One region of the Roseibium sp. R5 genome, then DNA from elsewhere that is predicted to be linked to it. Evidence: riboswitches for the same ligand, from Rfam matches in the RefSeq annotation. Region 1 holds a riboswitch; each other region holds the start of a gene.

Region 1 (6,597 bases):
GGATGGTGCGGTTGCGCGCGCCAGCCAGAAAACGGATCTTGGCGGCTATCTGGACATCACGCTCGACTTCTTTTTCTACGGTGTAATTCCACTCGCCTTTGCAATTCAGGCTCCAGAGACCAATGCCCTGCCGGCAGCGGCTCTGCTTGCAAGTTTTTATGCCAACGGCTCCGCTTTTCTCGCCTTTGCCATCATGGCGGAAAAACGCAACCTTACGACCAGCCACCAGGGGGCAAAGTCGCTTTTTTACATTGGCGGCTTGGCGGAGGGCACCGAAACCATCGGTCTCTTTTTGCTGATGGCACTTGTTCCAGCTTGGTTCCCTGTCCTTGCCTGGGCTTTTGCCGCCGTTTGCCTTGTGTCCGCTGGTGCCCGCGTCCTGATCGGTCTCAGCGCCTTGAAGGATCGTTGATCGCCTGTCGTACCAATTAGATCCGGCCATTCAGATCCGGCCATTCAGGTCCAAGTGCTCTCGCAGAATTGCCAAAAAGTGCGCGCGGCACGAGACCGCGGAGCCTTGTCGATCCGGGCCAAGATAATCGACCTTGGTGCAGTTGGGGTGAGCGGCAAGACTTTCACGCCAACCGGCTCAGACGGAAGAGCGAGTTTTGCAATGATCGACACCCCAAGGCCAGCCTTGACCAGTGCCAGGATCGAATTCACCTGCAATATGGTGTGCGCCACATTCGGCGTCTGTCCGGCAGCTGCGAGCCATTTCTCAACCAACGGCGCGCTCCCGCCTTTGGTCAGGATAAAGGGATCTTGGCAAAGGTCCTCCGCCCGCACCGTTGACCGTACCGCCAACGGATGATCGTCCCGAACCAGGGCGACCAGCTCGTCCGACACGAGCGGGAGAACGTCCAGGTCCTCTTTATGCGGATCCGCCAAGATCGCCGCATCAACGCCGCCGTTGCGCAAAACCGTTTCAAGGTCTGCGTCCGGGAATTCCAGGATCTCAACGTCAATACCGGGAAATTTCCGGCCAAACTCGCCAAGTAGCCTTGGGAGAATATGAAAGGAGGCGGACGATCCAAAGGACCCGAGGCGGACGGTCCCGATCCTGTCCCGCCGGACATCCTGCAAATGACGGAGCGCTTTGTCTTGCAGAAGATCGGCCTGACGGGCAAATGCCGCCAAGGCTTGCCCTTCTTCGGTCAACCCGAGTGGCCGGGCCCCGCGAATGAGCAAATCCAGTCCAAACCGCTTTTCCAGCTGTGCAATGCCCTTGCTGACAGCCGGTTGAGATATGCCAAGGGCCCGAGCGGCTTCGGAAACACTTCCCGTTTCCTCGATGATCCAAAGAGCACGGACCATTGCGAGAGGAAGATCTTGAGAATCTGACGGCAAAAATATAACCTCAAGTTATTTTCTTATACCGAGATATATCTCTATTCGACCTTCCAGCACAATTGCCGTCTGGACAACATCATGCCCCTAGAAACCTGGCTCGCCTTCGTCGCCGCCTCTCTCATCCTGACCATGACACCTGGTCCCAGTATCCTATTGGGTATGGTTCATGCCTTGCAGTTCGGGACGAAACGCACGCTCTATACTGCCCTCGGAGACATCTCCGCCAATATGATCCAGATGCTGCTGGTCGCAGCAGGCCTGGGCATCATCATCGCCAACTCGGCAGTCGCGTTTCAGGCCATAAAATGGGCAGGTGTCGGTGTGCTGATCTTTATGGCCGTCAAAATGTGGCGGTCAGCACCAACTCTACCTGACGCAGCAACACCAGATCGGTCGTCCCACCCGGCGCGGCTTTACGCGAGCGGCTTTGCGGTTGCGTTTGGCAACCCGAAGGCACTGGTCTTTTTCACCGCCTTCTTTCCGCAATTCATAGATCCGACGGCGCCGGTCCTGCCCCAGTTATCGATCATGTGCCCAACCATGGCCGCACTCGATTTTGCGTTTGTGATGCTTTATGCGGCCGGTGCCAAACAGTGCCTCGGTTTCCTGAGACAACATCCAAGACTTCTGAACCGGACGGCGGGCGGCACCTTGCTGACGGCGGCCGGACTTCTGGCATCGACGCGTTAGATCAGGATGTCAGGGGCTGATCTCTTCAGCAATCAGCGGCAGCAATCCGGGAAAACGAGTATCGATCTCCTCCCTGCGCAATGCTGCGGCTCTGGAATTGCCCCGATCGACTTGCCGGATCAAGCCCGCTTCCCGCAACACCCGGAAATGGTGCGTCACTGTGGCCTTGCTGACCGGAAGCTGGAAGGAGGCACAGGTTCGCTCCGTACCCGTGTCCGCCCGGACCAATTCCCGGATCACGCGGCGCCGATGAGGATCTGCCAAGGCGGTGAGGACCTTTCCCAGGTCCAGATCGACCGGCTCCAGATTGTCGTCCTTCTCTCCCATCTCATCCCTCTTGCGCCACTCGATAGGTAAGACTTGCATCTTACCTTTTATTCGCCTAGGTACGACACACATCATACCTAAGGAGATCTTCATGTCCAATCCTGACTTCGCGCTCCCGGAACCCGACGCCGATGAAACCGGTCCTTATGCGCTGGTCGGTCAAGCCCGCGCACGGCCCGGTTCTGCTGAAAAACTGGAACAGGCACTTGTTGCGCTCGTCCCCCCGACACGGGAAGAGACAGGCGCGCTTCAATATCACGTGCATCGCGACCGGGCCGACCCGGATCTCTTTGTCTTCTACGAAGCCTGGGCGTCTCTGGCAGACCTAAAGGAACACCTCCAGATGCCGTACATTCAACAATTCCTTGCAGGCCATCAGGAGCTTGTTGACGGAGAGATGCAAGTCACCTGGCTCAAAATGGCCAGTCCTTATCCGGGAGCCTGATCAATCGTTGAAATGGCAGACTATATCGCCGCCAGTGCCTTTTCGACGTCCTCAAGAAGATCCTGCGGGTCTTCCAGACCAACAGAAAGGCGCAGGATGCCGTCGGTGATGCCAAGCTCGGCGCGGGCTTCCTCACCGATCGACTGGTGGGTGGTCGTTGCCGGGTGGGTGATCAGGCTTTTGGCATCACCGAGGTTGTTAGAGATCCGGATCAGGTCCAGCGCATTCACAAACCGGAATGCAACCTCCTTGCCGCCCTCGATTTCAAGCGCCACCATCGTCGAACCACCGCGCATCTGACGCTTGGCGATCTCGGCTTGCGGGTGATCGTCCCGCCCCGGGTAAATCAGGCGTGTCACCTTGGACTGACCCGCCAGAAAGTCCGCAATCTGGCCGGCACTGTTCGTCTGCTGTGCCACGCGCAGCGGCAATGTTTCGAGCCCCTTCAAAAGCACCCAGGCACTGAACGGGCTCATGTGCGGGCCAGTGTGTTTGACAAAAGGCATCACCTCTTCGGTGATCCACTCTTCATCCGACAGAACCACACCACCAAGACACCGCCCCTGCCCGTCAATGTGTTTGGTGGCGGAATAGATGACCACATCCGCGCCGAGGCTCAGAGGAGACTGGTACATCGGCGTCGCGAACACGTTGTCAACGATCAGGCGCGCACCAACCGACTTTGCAATTTCCGCAACCGCAGCGATGTCAATGACTTCCAGGGTCGGGTTGGTCGGGCTTTCCAGGAACAGGGCCTTGGTGTTCGGCTTGACGGCCGCTTTCCACTGCTCGATGTCCGTCCCATCGACCAGCGTGCTCTCAACACCAAAACGCGGCAGCAGGGTCTCGCAGATGTAGCGGCACGAGCCGAAAAGGGCCTTCGCCGCAACCACATGATCCCCCGCCTTGACCGACGCCATCAGGGCAAGATTGACCGCGGCCATGCCGCTGGCGGTTGCCCGCGCAGCTTCCGCGCCTTCCAGCATCTTGATGCGGTCTTCGAACATCGCGACGGTTGGGTTGGCATACCGCGAATAGACAAACCCCGGATCTTCACCATTGAACCGTGCTTCGGCCGCTTCCGCACTGTCGTACACAAAACCCTGTGTCAGGAACATCGCCTCGGACGTCTCGCCGAAAGGTGAGCGGGTCGTGCCGCCATGAACGAGTGCGGTTGCAGGGCGCCAGTTGGTTCCGGCGGTGTTCTTGGTGTCAGTCATGTCGATGTTCGCTCCAAACGAAAAAACCCCAGCCTCAAGACCGGGGTTTGCACCTCCGGCCTTTTTAGCGACTTGTTTAACGTGGCTGCAAGCCGGCCGGCCCAAATCACCACGAGGTGGCTTTCACTTAAGCGAAAATGGGCTTTCGGTCAATCTACCTCCCCCTTTTCCTGAGATTGGCCAGAAAGAGAGTTGGCGGGGCCAGCCGCATCCGTTAAGGACGTTAGACGACGATTGCAGGATGAATTGATGAACGTATCAGCGGACCAAAGCACCACAGGCAGCGCATTGATCGCCGCGAGCGGAATTTTGCCCGAGCGAGTCATTCAGGCGATGTTCGCAGCGCAGGAGATTTGCGCAGCGCAACCCCCTGTCAAAGGTCAAATTCAGCCTGCGAGCCTCGATCTACGGCTTGGAACCGTTGCCTACCGGGTACGCGCAAGTTTTCTGCCCGGTCCGGACATCAAGGTGGCGGACCGCTTAGAGCAGTTGAAGCTTCATACCATTGATCTTCAGGACGGGGCCGTTCTAGAGACGGGGTGCGTCTACATCGTTCCGTTGCAGGAAAGCCTGGCGCTGCGGCCCGACATTTCGGCAACGGCCAATCCAAAAAGCTCCACCGGGCGTCTTGATGTGTTCACCCGCGTAATTACGGACAATGGCCAGGCATTCGACACCATTCCAGCCGGCTATGCCGGACCGCTTTATGCAGAAATTTCGCCGCTTACTTTCCCGATCCTGGTGCGTTCCGGCTCCCGCCTCAGTCAGATACGCTTCCGGCGGGGACAATCGCTGATCCCGGATGCTGATCTTGAAGGCATCCACAAATCAGAAACCCTGATGAGCGGCGGCAATGAGCGGATCGGCGGCGGTGTCCAGCTTTCCATTGATCTCGAAGGCGAAGGCCCGGGCAGCCTGATCGGTTACCGCGCCAAACATCATTCCGGGCTGATTGATGTTGATCTGGTCGGCGCTCAAGACCCGCTTGATTTCTGGGAACCGATCTACCGCCGGCAGAATGCTGAACTGATCCTTGATCCGGACGCTTTCTATATACTCGTCAGCCAGGAAGCCGTGCACGTCCCACCGGACTATGCCGCCGAGATGGTGCCCTTCGATCCACTGGTCGGGGAGTTCCGGGTGCATTATGCCGGTTTCTTCGATCCCGGCTTCGGCCATGCGGGCGCTGGCGGTGTAGGCTCACGCGCGGTTCTGGAAGTCCGCTCCCATGACGTGCCCTTTATCGTGGAACACGGGCAGACCATCGGCCGCCTTGTCTATGAACACATGGCCGAACGGCCCGCGACACTTTATGGCGAGGGCATCGGCTCCAACTATCAGGGCCAAGCCTTGAAGCTCTCCAAGCATTTCAAGGCATCAACCTGAACACTGAATGTCCTTGAAAACCATCACCCGCGAATACGAAGGCTTCCTGGAAGACCGGAAGTCCCGGTTCCTGGCCTTCTTGGTGCCGATTGAGCAGTTCGACACCCGTCTGGAAGAACTGCGCAAGGAACACCGCAAAGCCAATCATATTGTAACCGCGCACCGGCGGCTTCTCGATGATGACCGGATCGAGGAAAGCGGCAAGGACGATGGCGAACCTGCCGGCACGTCCGGAATGCCGACCTTGCGCGTTCTGCAGGGCGCAGACCTGATCAATTGCGCTGTTTTAATCGTCCGGTACTTCGGTGGTACGAAGCTGGGCGGCGGGGGCCTTGCCCGCGCCTATTCAGGCGCTGCGCAAGACGCGATCGCGAATGCCGAATTGGTGCCCTTCCAGAAGCTCTCCCGCAAGAGGGTCAGCGCAGACTTTGCATCGAGCTCCGAGCTGGAACGGAAAATCACTGGCCTCGGACTGGACGTGGTCTCGCGCGACTACACGGAAACCGGAGTGGTCCTGATCGTTGAAGGGCCGGAGGATCTCCTGGATGCCCTTGACGGCACCGCGGACGGTTAGAACTCGAAGCCCAAGCCGCAGTCCGCTGCCACGATCATTATCGCCAGACGATCGATAAGATCGCTTTCTCACGCCCGCGGCGCTACCTTGACAAGAACAGAGGATCAGCATCCGTTTTCTGGAGTGGAGTAAAAGGCTTGTTTTCAGCGACGAAACGATCTCTGGCCTTGACCGCCATGCTGCTGTTCGTCCCTTTTCTCCTTGCTGCACTGTGGATTACCCTCTTTCAAGCCGGACCTAATCGGCTCATTTCCGGTGGGCCAGAAGCCAGCCCTTTGGAGCGGAAAGTCGGTCAACTGATCATGGTTGGGTTTAACGGCACCAGCCCATTGGATCCGGGTGTCATGGCTGTCAGCGGCCAACTTGAAAGTGGCCGCATCGGTGGCGTTATGCTGCTTGGCCGCAACATTCAAACACCCGACCAGCTGACCACCTTGACTCGCCACCTTGCCGATCAAGGTTCCGTGTCTTCTATCTTTATCGCAGTTGATCAGGAAGGCGGCCAGGTGCAGCGTCTCGCCCCTCTTGGCGATCCCATGACCTGGAGCGCGGCGAAGAACCTTCCAACCGCCACAGACAATTGTGCACCTCGCAAGGTCCGCGCT
Region 2 (6,597 bases), 1.9 Mb from region 1:
CGGGCGCATTGATGTTCTCGTGAACTCTGCCGGGCACGGTCCAAAGGGCGATATCATGGAGATCTCGGATGAAGACTGGCATCTCGGAATGGATTATTACTTGATGAATGTGATCCGTCCGAGCCGTCTGGTGGCACCGATCATGGCACGCCAGGGCGGCGGCACTGTCATCAATATATCCACCTTTGCCGTATTCGAGCCGGATCCGATGTTTCCGACCTCCGGCGTGTTCCGGGCCGGTCTTGCTGCCTTCACCAAGCTGTTTTCGGACAAGTACGCCTCTGAGAATGTGCGCATGAACAACGTGTTGCCCGGCTTCATCGACAGCTTGCCGGAAAAGGAAGACCGCCGGTCGCGCATCCCGATGGGCCGATATGGCCGATCGGAGGAGGTTTCCGGGTTAATTTCCTATCTCGCCAGTGATTTAGCGGCCTATGTCACGGGTCAGAACATACGAATTGATGGCGGGCTGACACGGTCGGTCTAAAGCGGATTTTGATCGGGTGGCCGAAGCCACCGGACAGTGGGCTGGACAGGTTTGCTGGATAAAGGTAAGGAATCCTTACTAACTTCAGCAATTTGGAAACGCCTTCATGACTGCCTCAAAGGACACGGGGCAACCGCAACTATCCTCGAAGCCACCCGTTTCCGGCCGGGGCTGGATGCTGCGCGGCGCGCGCGCAGCGATTTCCATTCCCGCCTTCATCCTGACGTCTGCTTTTGTCGGGTTTGCCGGGATGGCCCGCGAAACAGGATTGAGCCTGGCCGAAACACTTCTCATGACAGGGGCGGTGTGGGCCTTGCCATCCGTGGTGGTTTTGACCGGAGCCATGGCGTCGGGCATGGGATTGATCCCCGCCGCTGTCGCGGTTGCGTTGGCATCCGTGCGTCTGATGCCCATGACGATGGCGTTGATGCCGTTCCTGAAGGTGCCGGGTAAGACCAAAACCTGGCACTTGCTGATCGCATCGCATTTTGTGGCGGTGACGGCTTGGGTCTACGCGATGAATAACTTGCCCGACCTGCCGAGGGAAGGGCGGTTGCCGTTCTTCATCGGGTTTGGCGGCGGGGTGACCAGCTTTGTCTTTGTGTCCACCGGGATTGCCTACATGCTTGTGGAGCGGATGCCGCCCATGGCCACCGGGGCTCTTGTCCTTGTGACACCGGTCTACTTCCTGTGTTCCTTGTGGGGCGCTGCGCGGATGAATGCCGACAAGGCGGCGATGATTTCCGGCCTTGTGCTTGGCCCTTTGTTCTTCCTTTATTTTCCGGGTCTTGATCTCCTTTGGACTGGCCTGCTTGGCGGAACGCTTGCCTATCTCGTCACACGATTTTGGCGCCGGGGACTGTCATGAGTGACCTGATGACGGAAACCTGGTGGTGGCCCTATGTGATGATCCTCGTCGCAGGATGGCTTGCAACCGATGTGTGGCGGTGGTTGGGTGTTTTTGCCGGCGGCAAACTGCGCGAAGACAGCGAACTTTTCATCTGGGTCCGGTGCGTTGCAACGGCACTGGTTGCAGGTGTGATCTCCAAGCTTGTTCTGTTTCCCCAAGGTGTGCTGGGCGACACGCCGATCTGGTTGCGGCTGGCGGCCGCGGCCTTCGGGTTTGTCTGCTTCTTGGCTCTCGGGCAGCGCGTGATCGTCGGAGTGCTGTCTGCGGTTGTTTTTCTACTGACAGGATGGTGGATCTTGGGCTCCTGACACTCCTGACAGAAGGCTGTCAGCAGGGGGCTGATACATGGCGCGCATTGGCCAAATGGCCACACCGGATCAAAGGAGCCCCGCCATGACCGATCACAAACTCGTGCTTCATTATGCACCGCGCAGCCGCGCCAGCACGCTCCGCGTACTGCTGGATGAACTCGGTGCCAATTACGAGCTGAAAGTACACAATGCGAAAGCTGGTGACCTGCAGTCGCCAGAGTATCTGAAGATCAATCCTCTAGGTAAGGTGCCGGCGCTTCAAGACGGTGAGACGGTTATTACCGAATCTGTCGCCATCGCCTTGTATGCCGCTGATCTTTATCCCGAGGCAGGACTGACACCAGGTTTGAGCGATCCGCGGCGTGGCGCTTATCTGCGGTGGATGGCGTTTTATGCTGCATCCTTTGAGCCCGCCGTGGTCAACAAGGCGTTCAACACGGATATACCGCAGCAGATCGCGCCGTATTGCAGCTATGACGCCGTGATGAAGGCTCTGGCGGCGCAGCTTGTAAGAGCACCCTATCTCCTCGGAGATCAGATTTCCGCAGCAGACATCTTCTGGGGATCTGCTCTGCGCTGGACCTTGATGTTCGGTCTGGTGCCGGACTGGCCGGTCTTTACCGAGTATGCCGAGAGAATTACCGCACGGCCGAGTTTCGAGAGAGTTTTGGAAGACGAGGCTGTGCTCGATGCAGCGCATGAGGCCGCTGCGAACCCGGCAGGGATCGCCGCCGCGAGTTGATCCAAGGCGTCGTCGTGAAATCCGGAGGCACAGCACTTGCCTCCGGAGAAGTGTCGCGGGGTTTGAGGCTTAGCTCAACGCAGCGCGGATCTTGTCGGCTTGTTCGGCAAGTAGATCGTTGTCAGCCATTTCACCGGTGTGCGGCTTCATCTTGACGCCGTCAAAGCGCGGGATGATGTGGACATGGGTGTGAAACACCACCTGGCCGCCGGCTGGTTCAGAGAACTGCTGAATGGTGGTGCCATCTGCCCCAAAAGCTTTGATCACTGCATGCGCCATCTTTTGGACCGTGGCCATCACCGCGTTCAGGTCCTCTTGCGCGATGTCCAGAATGTTGCGGGATGGAGCCTTCGGAATGACCAGCACATGTCCGTCACCGCGCGGCATGATGTCCATGATCACGACCGTCTTGTCGTCTTCATAGACCTTGTGACTCGGCAGCTCTCTGCGCATGATTTTGGCAAAGATGTTCTGGTCGTCGTAGGCGGGCGTTTCGATCGGCATGCGTACCTCTAAAAAGGGAAAAAGTCTTCGAATGTCGACGGACACATTACTCCGCCAGGCGGTTCGACAACAAGGGTTGTGACCGCCCGGCAGTGTCCGATTATTCGCCGATATTGTTCAAATCAAACGGTGTGGACTGATACATCTCATTGATCCAGTTGCCGAACAGGAGATGCGCGTGGGCCCGCCAGCGATTCACCGGCTGCCGGGTGGCATCGTCATCCGGAAAGTAGTTCTGCGGCCGGATCGGCGTGTCAGACACCTGGCTGTCCCGTTCGAATTCATCCGCCAGAGACGTCGTGTCATACTCGATGTGATTGAACATATGCAGGCAGCGATGCTCCGGATCGTCCAGGAGGCACATACCGGTCTCGTCATCTTCCGCCAGCACCATCAGATTGCTGCCGTCCGGAATGTCGGCCTTCCGGGTTTCCGTCCAGCGTGAGACGGGCAGACAGAAATCATCGGAAAACCCTCGGAGATACGGCGAGGCCGGCGCGCGCGTCCGTTGCCGGTAGACGCCCGTTGCCTTGTCGGCCCGCGCATATTTCGGCATGCCATGAAAGTGATAAGTGGCCGCCTGAGCCGCCCAGCAGATGGTCAGCGTGCGATGAACATGTGTCTGGGTCCAATCCAGCACATCGCGCATTTCCTGCCAGTATCCGACATCTTCAAAGGGCAGCTTCTCCACCGGGGCTCCGGTGATGATGAACCCGTCGAACTTCTCGTTCCGGACTTCTTCCCAGGGACGATAGAACGCTTCCAGATGCTCCGTTGGCGTGTTCCGTGGCACGTGGTTGGTCATGCGCACCAGCGTCAGATCGATCTGAAGCGGGGTGGAGCCGAGAAGGCGTGCGAATTGGGTCTCTGTCTTTATCTTGTTCGGCATCAGGTTGAGAAGACCGATGCGCAGGGGGCGGATGTCCTGACGCATGGCATCCGCTTCCTGGATGATCATCACGCCTTCGGATTCCAGAATGGGGCGGCCGGGCAGATCGTTTGGAATTTTTATCGGCATTTGCGCGTCCTGTAACCAGAGACAGATGCCTTTCTTCGATCCGATTCGTTGCCTTTGAACTTGAAGTTCACGGCCGCATCTTCTGTTCGAAGAACCACCTTGCCCGGATCGGCAGGTTGGCGTGGGGCATCTGTCCCAACTCTTGATGATGGTCCCTAGGTAATGGATTGGACGCGATCCGGCAAGCCCTGTGCAGACGAATGCCGATCTTGTGAAAGAGGCAAATTGTTGTTGGATCTCAGGCGCGTGGCAAATGGAAGTTTTAGCTGCCTTTCCGGAAAGGGGCATGTTCAGCCAACGCTTCGTTTTCGCGTTGAACGGCGCGCCGCTCCTGCTCCAGAAAGTCTGCGACTGCGTCGTGAAGGCCCTCATGGGCAATCCAGTGGGCAGAATAGGTCGTTTGCGGCAGGTACCCGCGCGCCAATTTGTGCGCTCCCTGAGCGCCGGCCTCGACGCGTTTCAGGCCTTTGGAAATGGCAAAGTCGATTGCCTGATAGTAACATAGCTCAAAATGCAGGAACGGATGGTGTTCGGTGCAACCCCAGTGGCGGCCGAAAAGGGTTTCCGATCCGATAAAGTTGAGGGCCCCGGCGACATACCGGCCATTGCGTTTTGCCAAGACCAGAAGAATGCGGTCCGCCATCCGTTCACTGATTAGCGAGAAGAAGGCACGATTGAGATAAGGGCGGCCCCACTTACGGGCGCCCGTATCCATGTAAAATCCGTAAAAGGCATCCCAATGCGCTTCTGTCAGATCGCTGCCGGTGACCCATTCGATTTCGAGCCCGTCAGCGCTGATGGCTTCGCGGCGTTCCTTTTTGATCGCCTTGCGTTTGCGCGAGGCGAGGTCGCCGAGAAACTGGTCGAAGGTTTCGTAGCCGTTGTCGTCCCAGTGGAACTGCTGATCTGTGCGCCTCAGATAACCGAGATCGCCAAGCGAGTCCCATTCCGGTTTAGTCAAAAAAGTCGCGTGAACCGAGGAGGCGCCGGTGCGTTGGCAAACCTGTACAAGGCCAGCTGCGAGTGCCTGGAGCCCAGCTTCCCTGTTGATGTCGGAGCTGGTCAGAAAACGGCGGCCTGTCGCCGGAGTAAAAGGGACCGATATCTGGAGTTTTGGATAATAGTCGCCGCCCGCCCGGTAGAATGCGTCGGCCCAACCATGATCGAAGACATATTCACCCTGGGAGTGGCTTTTCAGATAAGCGGGAACGGCTCCAAGAACCGCGCCTTTACCATCCTCCAGCACCATGTGCCGGGGCATCCATCCAGTCTGGCGTGTCGCGCAGCCAGATGCCTCCAAGGCTTCCAGAAAAGCGTGGGATAAGAAAGGGTTGAAGTCTGTTTCTTCAGAATCTGAATCAGCTTCAGGGGCTAGCGCGGAAGTGAGATCTTGAGACGCAACAGCGTCCTGTGCGCGCGCCAGGTTTCCGCCTTCGCTAAGGATCCAGCCGGGATTGGCAACCGCATCCCATTTGTCAGCCGGCACATCTGCCAAGGATGACAGAAGTCTAATGGAGAGCGTCGTCTCCGTGTCACCGGCGCCTGGTTTTTGCGGCTGTTCGTTGTCCGGTGAAATAAAAGACGTCATGTCAGTGTGTCGGCCCGCCATAAAAGGATTGTTTACAAGAATGTAGAGCCGCTTTGCTGCGCCGCAAGAGGGAATTCCGTTCCTGGAATGCTTGTCCGTTATTGATCCGGATCGAAGCCCTCAAAGACGATTTGATCGGCAAACCGTTTTGCGACTTCCAACTGTCCTGGTGTCCGAACTGTCCACGTCATGATTGGGGTTCTGAAAACCTTTTTCATCATGCTGGGGCCGGGGCTCGGTAGATCGTTGACGCCATAGGAGATGAAGTGCGGGCTTGTGCGCGGAAAATGGAGCAGATGGCGCAATATGAAACGGTCCATCCGGCTGTGGCGTGTGTAGTCCGGGCCGGGGCGGGCCGCATCTGCCACGATCCCGCGGAGAACGGAGTTGTTGTGCGCCTTTGCAACAGCCAGCATGTCCGGATCAAAGGTTTTGATACAGGCTGGGCCCTTATACGCATTCACTTGATCAACAACGCGGCGGACAAAGTCGCCTTGCGCATCGCGCCGGAGCAAGGATTTGATTTCGACAACCAGCGGCACACGGCCATCCACCAGATCAAAAAGGTCCTGAAGCAGCCATAGGTGATCTGTGCCGGTACGCATTTGCAGTTTGACGAGATCGGCTGAAGACCGCCCGGAAACCGGCCCGCTGCCATCTGCGAGACGGTCCAGGTCATCATCGTGAAAGACGAGCGCTTCACCATCACTGGTCTGCTGAACGTCAACCTCAATCCCGAAGTCTTTGTCCACGGCCTGCTGGATTGCTGTTGGGGTGTTTTCAATGATGCCGTTGCTGGCATCGTGATACCCCCGGTGCGCTATCGGTCGGGCGAAAATGGCGGCAAGTTCTAGTGACATGTTAATCTGGTCCGGAATTGGCGGAGCGTTTTTAGAGCCCCGCCAGAGCGGAATTAGTCCGCGATCTCGAAAATGGCTTCGATTTCAACCGCGGCGCCAAACGGAAGGGAGGCAGCGCTGACGGCGGAACGCGCATGGCGGCCACTGTCGCCCATGGCCTCTACCAGGAAATCGGAC
Region 3 (6,597 bases), 360 kb from region 1:
CATCGTGTCCTTGTGTGGCTGCGAGGGCATGGTCGTACAAAAGGGCGATCAGCTGGCCGAGCTCGACAGCGGCGATGCGCGGGCGGCACTTGCGGAACTGGAAGCCCGCCAATCCCTAGCGAAATCTGAGAGTGAGCGGGCGCTGCAGCTGCTGGAGCGCCGGGTCATCAGCCAACATCTTTATGACCGCGCGCAGAGCGAGCTTATTCAGGTAAATGCCGTCATAGCCGCGCAAACAGAACGTCTGCGGGACTACAAGATCGTCGCGCCAATGGATGGCGTCGTTTTGCGGCAGGACGGGTCTGTCGGCGAGGTCGCCGAACCCGGAGACATCCTGTTTTGGATCGGCCAGCCCAAACCCTTGCAACTTGTCGCAGAAGTCAATGAGGAGGACATTCCAAAAGTCGCCGCGGGCCAAACAGCGCTGGTTCGGGCGGACGCCTTTCCGGGGCAGGACCTTACCGCGACCGTTGCCCGGATCACCCCTAAAGGGGATCCGGTTTTGAAGAACTATCGCGTCTACCTGGACCTTCCAAAGGACACGCCGCTTCACATCGGCATGACCACCGAAATCAACATAGTCACCCTTGAAAAGCCGGAAACGGTGCTCGTACCGGTGGCCGCTCTCGATGGTCAGCGGCTTCAGACTGTTTCCAGCAGCAACACCGTTGAGACCATCGTCGTCGAAACCGGGATAACCGGGATCCGAGCTGTCGAAATTCTCGATGGTATTGCTGACGGAGATGCTGTTCTCCTGCCGTTTCGCGACGATCTCTCTGATGGCCAGAAGGTTGAGCCGGTGGCCGAGGGCACGCCAGAATGATCCTTCAGCTCCGCATCGCTGCGACCCATGTGCGCAACAGGCTCCGGCAAACGGTGGTCTCCACGCTTGGTGTTGCACTCGGTGTTGGGTTTTCCATTGCCATGGCCGCCCTCATGGAGGGCTCTCAACGTGACTTCATGGCAACCTTAATCGACGCCATTCCGCATGTGGAGATCAAGGATGATAAGCGGACGCCAACAGCCCAACCGGCCAGCTCCGTTTATGATGCTGTTGCCTTTCGCGGTTTGCGGCCGTTGGAGGACTTGCGTGGGATCCGCAATCCAACGGAAGCTTTAGCTTCGCTGCGAGATTGGGTTGACGGCGACATCGCACAACGCCTGACGGGTCAGGCTGTGCTGCGCTACAGCGGCCAGGACATTGGCATGACGCTGATTGGTGTCCGCCCAAAGCAGGAACTTCTCGTGTCCAACATTGGCGAGGACATCCGGGAGGGGGCCTTTGAGGACCTCGGCACAACCTCCAACGGATTGGTTTTAGGCGACAAGGCAGCCGAACGGCTTGGCGCTGACCTTGGAGACACAGTCACGTTGACCTCAGCAAACGGGGTCGCGAAACGGTTCAAGATTGTCGGCCTGTTCCATACCGGGATCACCACCAGCGACGAAAGCCTCGCCTATGCGCCTCTCAAAGCCGTCCAGATCCTTCTGGAAAAACCTGACATCATCAATGCCATCACGATCCGGCTGAGAAACATCGATGAAGCCGTCGCAGTTGCTGCAAGGGCCGAGCGGCAATTGGGCTACAAGTCGATCTCCTGGGAAGAGGCCAATGAAGGGCTGATGGAGGCTTTCTTTGTCCGCAACGTGATCATGTTTACTGCTGTCGGCGGTATTCTTCTGGTCGCCGGTTTCGGGATCTACAACATCATTTCAACGATCGTGCATGAAAAGGCCCGGGACATTGCCATCCTGAAATCGCTGGGGTTTCCGGAACCCGACATACAGCAGATTTTCGTCCTGGAGGGTTTGGTGATCGGTGTGCTCGGAGCACTTGTCGGGTCTGCACTTGGATTTGGATTGTCGAGTTATCTTGCAACAATCAAATTCGAGGTCACCACCGACATCGAAATGACCCGTCTGCCGATATACTTTTCTCATGTGCATTACATGATCGCCAGTGGTCTGGCGCTTCTGTCTGCGGGCATTGCCGGTTTTGTGCCTGCCAGAAAGGCTGCCGCGCTCAATCCTGTCGACATCATCCGGGGCGCGACCTGACATGAACGTTGCCCCGATCCCAACCACCCCTGCCCCACTTTTGGAAACGCGAGGCTTGACCCGCATTCTTCCGGCTGTAGTTCCGGTCACTCTCGTGGAGAACATCTCGTTTTCGATCGGCACATCGGAGTTCGTCGCGATCACCGGCCCATCGGGCTCTGGAAAATCATCTCTATTGTATCTGCTTGGACTTCTGGACCGGCCGACGGAGGGCGAAGTCCTGATTGGCGGCCGCAAGACGCACGATTTATCGAAGACCGAAATGGCTCACTTGCGGCTGGAAAAGATCGGCTTTGTCTTCCAGTTCCACTTTCTCTTGCCGGAATTCACCGCTATGGAAAACGTGATGATTCCAATGCAAAAACTTGGCGCTCTTGCTGCAGCTGAGCAAAAGGACCGCGCGGCAGGTCTCTTGGAAGATCTCGGCTTGGAGAACTTTTTGCACCGGCAACCTGCCCAATTGTCCGGCGGGCAGCGTCAACGCGTCGCCGTTGCAAGAGCGCTTGCCAATGCGCCGGACCTGATCCTTGCAGACGAGCCGACCGGCAGTCTCGATTCTGTCGCGACAGAGCAGGTGTTTATGTCGCTTCAATCGATTGTCGATCAACAAAGAACCACAGTGATAGCCGTTACGCACGACATGGATATTGCCGGCCGGATGCAGCGTCGCATTCATCTGGTCGATGGAAAAATCGACTATGACCGCAATCAATAACCGTTGGAGTCCTTCGGTTCTTGGATGACTTGCCAAAAAACGGAACTCATGGCATAAGCCTGCCATCATCAAGAGAAGGGCTGGCGCCCTCGCCAACCTGCCGACCGGGCAAGGTGGTTTCCGCAACAGGGATGCGGCCGTCCAGACACTCAAAAGAGGCTGCGCGGCAACGAAGCGGTAGTTTTCCTGCGCCAGTCCTCCTCGGGCAACCGATGGAGGATTTTTTGTTTCAAGATGCGCTGGCCGGACAAGCGGCCGAGTTGATCAGATACCAGGACGCCGAAGAGGCCGATCAGACAGCGGCCGAGATCTGGCAATCTACCGCGGAAGATTGTGTGCTGGCCCGCATGAAGACCATTCGGGTGTATGGCGGACTGCCACGCCACAAACGCCGGTTGACCCAGCATGAGCGGGTCGACCGCTTACAGGCATTGTTGCGCCTTTGGGCCAATGGCTGCATTTGCGCGGTCGATGAAGAGCTGTTTGCGGACCTGCTGGCGCGCAGATCCTTGCGCGCCTGATTACTGCGGAGCCGGAGTGTCCTTGGGGACTGGACGTGGCTTGCCTTGGTCATCAACGGCGACCATCGTGAAAATCGCTTCGGTGACTTTTTCCCGGCCGCCGAAACGGTGGCGCAAAGCCCAGGCTTCCAGTTTGATTTCCATGGAGCTTGTCCCGACGCGGCCGACGCTTGTGTAAACACACAAGACATCTCCGACATGGACCGGGCGGATGAATTTCATCTTGTCGACTGCGATCGTGACAACGCGGCCCTGCGCTCTTTGCCCCGCGGCAATCCCACCGGCGAGATCCATCTGAGACAGCACCCACCCGCCAAAGATATCACCAGATGCATTGGTGTCGGCCGGCATTGCCATTGTCCGGAGGGTCAGTTCCCCTTGCGGTGTTTCTTCACTCAAAGCGGTCGCTCCAGTTTCGTGTTTTACCGAGCCTAGCCCAACCGCTTCAAAACACAACGCTATCAATCAGATAATCAGCATCAGAATGGCCATGATCCAAAGCGGCATTGGTGCTGCAATCCAGATCAAGAGGATGGGTAAGCCACGTTGTGTCCATTTTGCACTGAACATTGGTGTCTCCTGTAAATTCAGAACATAGGGATTTCATAATAGGTCAGTGCCGCCAATGCGGTCATTCCGACCGCAAAGGCGAGTTTGGCGCTGCCAATCAGCGTTCGCCCCGCCACATCGAGGCGTGGCAAAGGCATGGATCTGGAATCCAGGTACATGGACACCATCATTCCGATGAAGACCGCGAACCACAAAACAACCAGACCTTCGGCCACCAAGACGATTGCCGGTAACATGAGCCCCTCCTATCAGGCTTGTTCAGTAAAGAGTTCCCCCGGCGGTGTACTGCCGGCAAAACCGAACGTTGCGAGCCACAGGCTCTGAGCAATCCGTTCGGCAATGGCGATGATCTCTTCGGCAACGTCCGAAACAAAAATCTCGCGTGCTACCGGCCGGAATACGTCGAGCCAATCGCCATAATCCGAGCTGACCACTTCCTTTAGTTTCAGGTGTTCCGGAACCGGCTTGCCTTTGTAGGTCCCGTTTTTCAGGAGAACGGACTGCCAAAACCGTTCCATCTTCTCAAGGTGCTCCGGCCAACGCCCTCCGAGACGCTTTTCAAAGATCTCACCGAGATGGGGTTGCTGGCGTAAAGTCCCATAGAATGAATGCACAAGGATCCGGATCGTCTCGGGAGTGACTTCGGCGTATTGCACCTCACAGGCCCCGTCGGAGCGGGCGACCGCGTTACCTGTTTCCTGTGGTGTTTGTTTGATTTGCATCGCAACCTCATAACATTCATATAAAATGAATCTTTTAAATGGCAGAAGTGCACGCTAAAATCAACATATAAAATGAATGTTTTGAAAGTTCTGGAAATGCGCCTCAGTCAAGCCAGTGATTTCGCCTTGAGACTCCTGATGGCAATCAGCCAATCAGATGCCCCGCAGACAGTGGACAAGTTGACCGCGCAACTTGGCCTGGCGAAATCCCATGTCATGAAAATAGTGGCTCAACTTGCCAAGGCCGGCTACCTGGAAACGACCCGGGGCCGTGGCGGCGGGATCCGGATTGCCAAAGAGGCAGATGACATCCGCATTGGCGATGTGGTGCGGTTGATTGAACCAGATCTTGGCGTGGTCGCGTGCCTCAAGGATGAACCGGCAAGCTGCCCGTTTTTACCGCGCTGCGCGCTCAAGGGCGCGATGGCGAGGGCGGCGGAGGCGTTCCTCGACAGCCTGAATGAACAAACGCTTGGTTCGATCCTGGCCGGCACGCAGAAGATATGAATGCTCGGCGCCTTGCCTAAAGTGTTGAAGCTTGTTCGAGAAAGTCTACCTGTTCCAGGCAATAGTAGCCGGAGATCCGGCTGATCGTTCCAGAGCGCTTCCAATCGTTCAGGACCCGACTGACATTCTCACGGGCAGCTCCGGCCATGTTGGCAATGTCCGCCTGACTGAGCTTGTAGTGGATCAGAACGCGGCCATCATCGAGAGGCTTGCCGAACGTTTCGGCCAGCTGCAGCAATGTCTGCGCGACACGTCCTGGAAGTGGTAAGAAAGAACGCGCTGCCAGGACGTCGTTGGCATGGCGCAAACGTTTGCCGACGATGGACAGCATGTGGCGGTAGACGGCGGGGTTTTCATCGGCGAACCGCTCAAAGGCGGACTTTTCAATGAATGCCAGCTGCGCTTCTTTCAAAACGCTCACCGTTGCAGACCGGGGACGGCCATCCAGCAAGGCAAGCTCACCAACCAGATCGCCTGGTCCGAGAACCGCAAGCAACTGCTCATCCCCATCGACTGACAGGATCGACACCTTCAAAGAGCCCTCCAGAACAGCATAACAGCCGTTTCCAGGGTCCCCGTTTTCGAAAAGTGTGGCATTGGCCGCCATTTTTATCGGGCGAGCGAGTTTTGACAGCCCAAGCGCCAATTCCGAATCAAGCCCTTGTAAAGAAAAGCTATTTTTCAGAAAATCATCGATCTTTGCCACACCTGCCCCCTGCAGACATTGCCGTCAAACCGGCCAATTTCGAAATACGCGCATTGTTGTGATGTGCATCACGTGCCCATGCCCAAACTACCCCTATATTGAAAAACATGGAAGCGGGGTTGCCCCTCCCCCTCTTCCGGACCTCCACGAAAAACGGCTCTGTTCCCCCCAGAGCCGTTTTTTCGTTTGGCTTGCTGTCCAAGCCCTCAATTCAGGAAAACATCCTTTTTTTCCAGCGTGTGAAAGAAACGGTCACTCGCCAGAACATCATACTGGCACTCTCGGATCGCGATCTTGGCTTTGGGTTCCTCCCGGCGTAACCGATCGTCGGCCCGGCCTGGGATGGCTGCCACAAAGCTCATGTCTGCCATCCCGTCAAAATGATTGTGCAGAAGACGGTGCAGTTCTTCCCTGTCACTGACCTCCGGCAGCGGATCTGCCTTGGGCAAGAACTTCAAATCGTATGGCTTCGCCAAGCGCTGAAGCCGGAGTGTTTTCAGGCCCGACCGCACCGGAGAAATGATATGCGGCGGCGTCTCAAATCCGGCGTGTCCGATTGCCTTGAAAACTGTTCGGGCCACACTGCTGCGCGCCAGCATCCCGTCTCGAACGGCAACGAAGTCCGGCTGCCGCTTCATCAAGACCGTGTAGCGGCCAAGTTGCGCCAGCGTTTCTTCCAACAGCAGCTCATCGGGGAGAAGCCGCAAAAGCGCCAGGCGGTTCATCTTCGAACGGGAAAACATCCGGTCGCCATAGGTCTGATGCATACGGCTGCTGACGGGCGATACCCTGTCGCCG

The links. Region 1 has a riboswitch for S-adenosylmethionine ahead of AC0J4F_RS23730 (O-succinylhomoserine sulfhydrylase). Riboswitches for the same ligand answer to the same signal wherever they lie in the genome.
Region 2: another riboswitch for S-adenosylmethionine. It lies ahead of AC0J4F_RS15145 (homoserine O-succinyltransferase); the one in region 1 lies ahead of AC0J4F_RS23730 (O-succinylhomoserine sulfhydrylase).
Region 3: another riboswitch for S-adenosylmethionine. It lies ahead of AC0J4F_RS00885 (hypothetical protein); the one in region 1 lies ahead of AC0J4F_RS23730 (O-succinylhomoserine sulfhydrylase).

The regions. Positions count from the first base shown of each region.
Region 1 covers NZ_CM146910.1:5,066,570-5,073,166, forward strand. The annotation lists gene AC0J4F_RS23705 (CDP-alcohol phosphatidyltransferase family protein) at 1-412, shown strand, start outside; gene AC0J4F_RS23710 (LysR family transcriptional regulator) at 457-1,314, opposite strand; gene AC0J4F_RS23715 (LysE family translocator) at 1,429-2,040, shown strand; gene AC0J4F_RS23720 (ArsR/SmtB family transcription factor) at 2,050-2,367, opposite strand; gene AC0J4F_RS23725 (putative quinol monooxygenase) at 2,459-2,812, shown strand; gene AC0J4F_RS23730 (O-succinylhomoserine sulfhydrylase) at 2,833-4,032, opposite strand; SAM riboswitch at 4,076-4,155, opposite strand; gene AC0J4F_RS23735 (2'-deoxycytidine 5'-triphosphate deaminase) at 4,282-5,418, shown strand; gene AC0J4F_RS23740 (YigZ family protein) at 5,426-5,992, shown strand; gene AC0J4F_RS23745 (glycoside hydrolase family 3 N-terminal domain-containing protein) at 6,130-6,597, shown strand, end outside.
Region 2 covers NZ_CM146910.1:3,212,817-3,219,413, forward strand. The annotation lists gene AC0J4F_RS15120 (SDR family oxidoreductase) at 1-487, shown strand, start outside; gene AC0J4F_RS15125 (AzlC family ABC transporter permease) at 594-1,355, shown strand; gene AC0J4F_RS15130 (AzlD domain-containing protein) at 1,352-1,705, shown strand; gene AC0J4F_RS15135 (glutathione S-transferase family protein) at 1,791-2,450, shown strand; gene AC0J4F_RS15140 (HIT family protein) at 2,520-2,948, opposite strand; gene AC0J4F_RS15145 (homoserine O-succinyltransferase) at 3,055-3,972, opposite strand; SAM-I-IV-variant riboswitch at 4,007-4,126, opposite strand; gene AC0J4F_RS15150 (GNAT family N-acetyltransferase) at 4,235-5,560, opposite strand; gene AC0J4F_RS15155 (glycerophosphodiester phosphodiesterase family protein) at 5,659-6,420, opposite strand; gene AC0J4F_RS15160 (RidA family protein) at 6,474-6,597, opposite strand, start outside.
Region 3 covers NZ_CM146910.1:178,908-185,504, forward strand. The annotation lists gene AC0J4F_RS00870 (efflux RND transporter periplasmic adaptor subunit) at 1-823, shown strand, start outside; gene AC0J4F_RS00875 (ABC transporter permease) at 820-2,058, shown strand; gene AC0J4F_RS00880 (ABC transporter ATP-binding protein) at 2,060-2,773, shown strand; SAM-I-IV-variant riboswitch at 2,834-2,956, shown strand; gene AC0J4F_RS00885 (hypothetical protein) at 2,998-3,294, shown strand; gene AC0J4F_RS00890 (acyl-CoA thioesterase) at 3,295-3,651, opposite strand; gene AC0J4F_RS00895 (hypothetical protein) at 3,882-4,100, opposite strand; gene AC0J4F_RS00900 (group III truncated hemoglobin) at 4,113-4,586, opposite strand; gene AC0J4F_RS00905 (RrF2 family transcriptional regulator) at 4,659-5,093, shown strand; gene AC0J4F_RS00910 (Crp/Fnr family transcriptional regulator) at 5,110-5,799, opposite strand; gene AC0J4F_RS00915 (ChbG/HpnK family deacetylase) at 6,006-6,597, opposite strand, start outside.